DNA from 2 places in the Alteromonas sp. B31-7 genome. Region 1 is predicted to be linked to the other one. Evidence: predicted binding sites of a transcription regulator. Region 1 holds the regulator's gene; the other holds the start of a gene.

Region 1 (3,432 bases):
AAAAAAAGACCAAACACTAATAAAGGACAATACAGGAAAGCTGATAGCTGGATACGTAAGGTCGTAACAGACTGTCTTTTTTCTAAAATAACTTCAGTGACTGATTTATTGAGGTGTTTTGAATTGGAACGACTTTGATAAGTAGGCTTTAACTTTTCCAAGAGCCCGCGCAGGGATGCGGTGGCGAAGCCGACATGGATGTAACAAAAAAGGCTGGATACGTAAGGTCGTAACAGTCTTTCTACTCTCTAGAGTAATGAGGTCCGATAAGATCGCATGTTGGTGTAAAGACTGGGAAGGTAATTAAAATGTAGGCTCTCCACCGCATGGATGCGGTGGCGAAGCCTACAGGGACGTATTCACGGCGGGCCTACGTTTTGATTGCCTTTTCAGGCTAACCCGCCAAGGGCACTATTAGCCGTTTACGAAGTCAACGCCTAGCTTGATGTCGCCACGTAGGCCTTCAAGCATGTCGCTTTTCGCTTTTTCTTCAAACGCGCTTAGCTCGCCGTAAGGCAAGATTTCTTCAACACCGTTTGCGCCTAAGCGAACTGGGTGTGCAAAGAATGCTGCGTCGTCGCTGTCGTCAGTTTGTACATAAGTGTACTCAACTACATTCTCGCCCTGCATTGCAGATACAAGAGACAAACAGAAACGTGCCGCTGCTTGACCCATAGATAGGGTTGCAGAGCCGCCGCCCGCTTTCGCTTCAACCACTTCAGTACCCGCGTTTTGGATACGCGTTGTTAGGCTAGACACTTCTTCGTCTGTGAACTCAACGCCTTCAACTTGTGAAAGAAGCGGAAGGATTGTAGTCCCAGAGTGACCACCGATTACCGGTACGTGCACAGAAGATACGTCTACACCTTTAAGCTCAGCAACAAAGGTTTCAGCGCGGATAACATCAAGCGTTGTTACACCAAAAAGTTTGTTTTTGTTGTAAACGCCTTTTGCTTTTAGCGTTTCAGCAGCAATAGCAACAGTTGTGTTAACAGGGTTAGTGATGATGCCAACACACGCATCAGGGCAGTTATCAGCGACACCTTCAATAAGGTTTTTAACAATGCCGGCGTTGATGTTGAACAGATCTGAACGATCCATACCTGGCTTACGAGGCATACCTGCTGGAATAAGAACAACGTCTGCTCCAGTTAGTGCACCAGCTAGGTCATCTTTACCGTGACCGGTTACTTTTACCGCAGTGGGGATGTGGCTCAAATCAACGGCTACACCAGGAACAACTGGCGCTACGTCGTAAAGCGCTAAATCTGAACCTGCTGGCAATTGCGTTTTTAACAACAAAGACAGCGCCTGACCAATACCACCGGCAGCACCTAACACGGCTACTTTCATACCATTTCTCCTATGGGATTACTTCACGTATTTAAACGGAACGTCACACTAATGCAACGCGGGGGAAAACTCAATCATCGGATCGTCTTATTACTGAGTTTTAAGACGATTTCACACCGATATTCATTATCATGCATGGTTATGCAAACAAATTGCGTAAAGTGTACCTGTGGGGCACAATATATGCTAATAAAAATTAGATTTAAAATTATCCTAACGACGCAAAAAGGACATTATGGCTAACGTAAAGCAAGAACAATTAATAAAAGCCTTCAAAGAGATTTTAAAAGCGGAAAGTTACGGTTCGCAAGGCGACATTGTTGAAGCACTAAAAGCACAAGGCTTCGATAATATAAGCCAATCTAAAATATCTCGTATGCTCAGTAAGTTTGGCGCTGTTCGTACCCGAAATGCGCGCGGCGACATGGTGTATTGTTTGCCCCCAGAGTTAGGCATGCCAACGGCAAAAAGCCCGCTTAAACAGTTGGTATTAGATATTGTGCACAATAATGTGATGGTCATTATTCGAACCAGTCCAGGAGCTGCACAACTTATTGCTCGTTTACTAGATTCACTCAGTAAAAAAGATGGGGTACTAGGCACCATAGCCGGTGACGACACTATTTTTATTGCACCCGCAGATGTCACTCAAATAGAAGAACTAAGACAACGTGTTGAAGATTTATTTGAAAATGTATAATGCGTTTAAATTTAATTTGAACGGAATGTATAAATTAAATTTAAATCAAAAAAAGCCGCTAATAAATATTAGCGGCAAAGGAACTTGTACCAGGGAGATACAAATTTTCTAACACACGACTAAAATGTAACATAGCCATCTACAAGTTTTCTGCAAACGCGCGTAAAGTTCACGCAAAGAGATTTTCCCATCAAGAAAACACTTCATACTCCTCGAAATAGTAAGCATGCACTTACCTTTCAGATCAACTAAGTCAAAGAGTTTGACGAGCACAAAATATACTACTGTTCCCGTAAACTTTGTAAGAATTTAGAAAATATGGAAAGTAATGTGTAATAAACATTAGTGACCAATTGCCAAACACCTCGACCAAGTGCTTAATTCTCTCGACAAATCACATCTGTCGAAAAATAAAACTAATAAGAGCAACGCTAATTTAATTGGCAGCAAGTTGTTCAAAAGGGGAATTAAAATGTTCGATATTAAAAAGCTTAGTTTAGGCGTCAGAAAAGGTCTATTAATTGCGGGTTCTGCAAGTCTGCTTACTATGCCGCAGGTTAGCGCGCAGACAATTGAAGACAACGAAGAAACCGAGCCAACAGAAAGAATTCAGGTAACGGGTTCACGTATTAAGCGAGTAGATTTAGAAGCGGTTTCACCGGTAACTGTTATCACCGCCGAGTCTATCGAGCTATCAGGTGATACTACGGTTGCAGACGTTTTAAGAAATAGCTCCATAAACACCTTTGGCTCTTTTAGAGGTCAGTCGGGTTATGGCAGCGGTGCATCAGCATCCAGCGAAGTAAACTTACGTGGTCTAGGGGCTGGCGCCACCTTAGTATTGATGGATGGGCGACGTTTACCGGGCCTAGGATACGACGGTGGTTCCTCATCGGACATGTCGATGATTCCTATGAGCATCGTAGAGCGCATTGAAATTCTACGGGACGGTGCATCAGCAATTTACGGGTCTGACGCGGTTGCAGGTGTAATCAACATCATTACCAAAAGTGAATTTGATGGTGTTGAACTTGGCTATACCTTCGAAGATCCGGGTGTAGATGGCGGTAACAGTAACCAATTTAACATGGCTGCAGGTGTCACTAACGATAAAGGCAGCATCGTATTTATTGCAGAACACGCGAATACCCAAGAAGTGACCGATGTGGCAGTAAATGGTGAGTACGCTGGTACTAGCTATTCAACGTTTAGCCCCGTAGCCAACTTTTTAGCGTCAGGCAGTTCTACTCTACAGTTTAACGAAGAGCTGTGCGGTGAAGTAGATGATACGGTAAACGTGGGCGACCGTTGCGGTTACTATTACGGTAACTCTACATGGCTGTATGGCGCATCAGAGAAAAACTCTCTTTTGACCAAAA
Region 2 (3,432 bases), 350 kb from region 1:
TACTTTTATCACTTGCTGAATTTCTTCATAGCTGTAGTTATACAGCTTGTGATAAACCGACATGGTGTCGTCATTGAACATACGCTTGCCAATTTGTGACGCGTCTAGCTGTTCAATGGGCGTAAGGTGACGAATATGCTTGTCTAACCACTCTTTATAGGGGTGGCGCGCTTTTAAGTCTTCATCAATTTCCGTTGAGCGCCAAATTTTGCCGGTGTAAGTATCTACCGCTAGCATTTCACCTGGCCCCACGCGACCTTTTTCAATCACATCAGACTGCTCATAATCCCAGATGCCAATTTCAGAGGCGAGGGTAATAAAGCCATTTTTAGTGATAACGTAGCGCGCAGGACGTAAACCGTTTCGGTCGAGGTTACAAGCTACATGGCGGCCGTTAGTTAAAACGATACCGGCAGGGCCATCCCAGGGTTCCATGTGCATAGAGTTAAACTCATAAAATGCACGTAGGTCGTCGTCCATGGTTTTGTTGTTTTGATACGCTGGTGGCACCAATAAGCGCATGGCACGGAATAAGTCCATACCGCCCGCAAGGAACAATTCCAACATGTTATCTAATGAAGACGAGTCAGAGCCTTCTGTATTAACGAAGGGAGCTGCGTCTTTAAGGTCAGGAATAAGCGGCGTTGAAAACTTAGCGGCACGGGCCATTGCCCAATCTCGGTTACCCTTAATGGTGTTTATCTCACCATTGTGAGCAAGAAAACGGAAGGGTTGCGCGAGTGGCCAACGGGGCAGTGTATTCGTTGAGAAACGTTGGTGGAAAACACATATCGCGCTTTTCATACGTTCATCAGCTAAGTCGTGATAAAAGGCGGGTAAGTCTTTCGGCATTACCAAGCCTTTATAAATAGTCACTAACCCTGATAAACAGGCAACGTAAAAGTCGGGGTCAGTTTCTAGGCGTTTCTCAACACGGCGACGCACCATATATAGGCGGCGCTCTAAATCACGCTTGCGCCAACCCGCAGGGGCATTCACAAACACTTGTTCAATTTGAGGAACACCGGTCGCGGCCAATTCACCCAGAACAGAATGATCAACAGGCACTTCGCGCCAGCCGACTACACTCAGGGTTTCTTTTTCTAGTTCTTCATTTAGTACTTCGCGTGATGTTTGCGCGAGTACTGGGTCCTGACTTAAGAAAATCATGCCCACGCCGTACTTTTTGCTGAGTTTCCAGCCATTTTCGTCGGCGATTGCATGGAAGAACGCATCCGGTTTTTGTAGCAACAAGCCACAGCCATCACCGGTTTTTCCATCGGCGGCAATACCGCCTCTGTGCTGCATACGGTCTAAGCCGTGGATAGCAGTGGTAACCAATTCGTGACTGGCTTCTCCATGAGTATGGGCGATTAAGCCGAACCCACAGTTATCCCGGGAATCGTTGGGATTATATAAACTCATCTCTTAACTCCTTCAACCTTTGACTGGGTAAGGTATGCGTTGCGTGTAGATGCGCCTAGGTTTTGCGTATCACAACATTGTTCAGACGTCTTTTAGCAGCCGGCAGTATTACCCGCTTAACGCGCCTTTCTTGTCGTTATTTATTATTAGAGGATTCCAGTCGAATTCCGCATTTTTATGCATTATTGCTGTGCGGGCCGTACAAAATACCCACATTGAAAACTAAAATCAAACGTAAAAATGAATGTCCTTTTAAAGATTTGATATAAATAATTATAAAATTAACTAATACAGTAACTTATAAACATTAAATTCGATTTGTAATAAAAATGTTATCAGTAACAATCGTAGATAAAAATTTGTTATCGTAATGATAATTACTCGCATTTGGCTGGGTGTGATGAATAAAAATTCATTTAATTTCGAGTTTTATGTATCTCAAGGCGGTGGTCATGTATTTTTATTTAGAAACGTAAACTTTGAACTTCACCCTTTGACTGCTATATTGATTGAAAATTATACAGTGGTAAAGCGCTTAATGGAATGAGTAAAAGTTTTATCTGAACATCCATGTTGTCGGTGCAAAAACGTTTAAAGGAAAAAACATGCCGACGCTACAACATAATGCCTCTGCTGATAACCTTGTTATTAGTAAACATCGCCTTTCAGGGAGTGATGTTTCTTTCACGCCTTCATCTAACACGTCTGGCCCTTTCAAAGACAGTTTTCCCGATACCATCGTTATCCATTTTACCGCCGGGAGTAGTTTGTCATCGTCAGTAAATGTGATGACAAACCCAAATAACAAAGTGTCGGCGCATTTAGCGGTAGGGCGGCAAGGTGAAATTGTCCAAATGCTGCCGTTTAATAAAATTGGCTGGCATGCGGGGAAAAGCAGTTGGCAAGGACGCACAAGCCTAAACCAGTACTCTTTAGGCATTGAATTAGATAATGCAGGTGAGCTTACTCCAAATGGCGAAGGCTTTTATACCAGCTGGTTCGGTGGTGTTTATGAAAGCAGTGATGTGTTCAAAGGCACACATCGAAATCAAACTGCCCCTCGATATTGGCACCGATATACCGAGGCGCAAATTATGCGTACGTTTTCTTTGTGCCAATTATTATGTCGCCAATACGGCATCACCTGCATTGTAGGGCATGAAGAGATAGCGCCTGATAGAAAGGTCGATCCTGGCCCCGCTTTTCCATTAGATAAACTGCGTTCTCGCATGTTGGGAGATGCCGAGCCCTCACACGTTGACGTGACAGAATCAAATACTCAGATAAACACCTTCGACGTACCGCAACCGGCAGTGGTTAGGGCCAGTAAGTTAAATGTAAGAAGCGGGCCTGGTACACACTATGAAAAGCAAGGGCTACCTTTACTAGCCGGTGACAAGGTTGAAATTATTGAGGTTAAAAAGGGATGGGCGAAGGTTGAACGCACCACTACCGGTTGGGTAAGTGAGCAATATTTGGCCACGGTTAAAGCGGAATAAATAAGCCTAACGCGGCTATACGTTCCCGAAATAGAGAAACCCTGATAGGATAGGGCGAATATAATCCTAACAATAGACGTTCATGCATTCAGACTCACCCAATGATTCCTGGGCTATTAGGTTTGCTCAGTTTGTACAACGGTTTGGCACGCTTAAACTCAGCATCCTTTTCGTTGTTTTATCTTTAGTCTTTACCCTTGGTGGCTCGTACGTTATTCGTGTCAGTATGGGCAGTGATGTAGAACCCGATGATTTCATTAGCGCGGTTATTCTCACTATGCTTTCTGCACCTTGGGTACTCTATTTCTTCAGTGAGCTTATAAAGCAACTGGAAAACTCCCGCACCAATTTAAAAGAAGTGGTAAGCCAATTAGAGCGTTTACGTGAAGAAGATGTTTTTCTTAACCGTGAGCTGCAAAGCAATATTCGCCAACTCAACCACGAGATAGAGCAACGCAAGCAAGCGCAAGAAGAGCGCGAGTCTGTGTTTAAAGACCTTGAGCGGGAA

What was found. The regulator ArgR, encoded in region 1, controls arginine synthesis, uptake and breakdown. The targets are predictions, from matches to a motif close to ANTGAATANNTATTCANT.
Region 2: a site for ArgR is predicted at 1,825-1,842, ahead of IUA53_RS04365 (N-acetylmuramoyl-L-alanine amidase). Genes of this name have one in related genera too.

What each region holds. Positions count from the first base shown of each region.
Region 1 is NZ_CP065233.1:688,566-691,997, reverse strand. It holds gene mdh (malate dehydrogenase) at 415-1,353, opposite strand; gene argR (transcriptional regulator ArgR) at 1,589-2,053, shown strand; gene IUA53_RS02980 (TonB-dependent receptor) at 2,526-3,432, shown strand, end outside.
Region 2 is NZ_CP065233.1:1,033,791-1,037,222, forward strand. It holds gene gltB (glutamate synthase large subunit) at 1-1,425, opposite strand, end outside; gene IUA53_RS04365 (N-acetylmuramoyl-L-alanine amidase) at 2,031-2,924, shown strand; gene arcB (aerobic respiration two-component sensor histidine kinase ArcB) at 3,007-3,432, shown strand, end outside.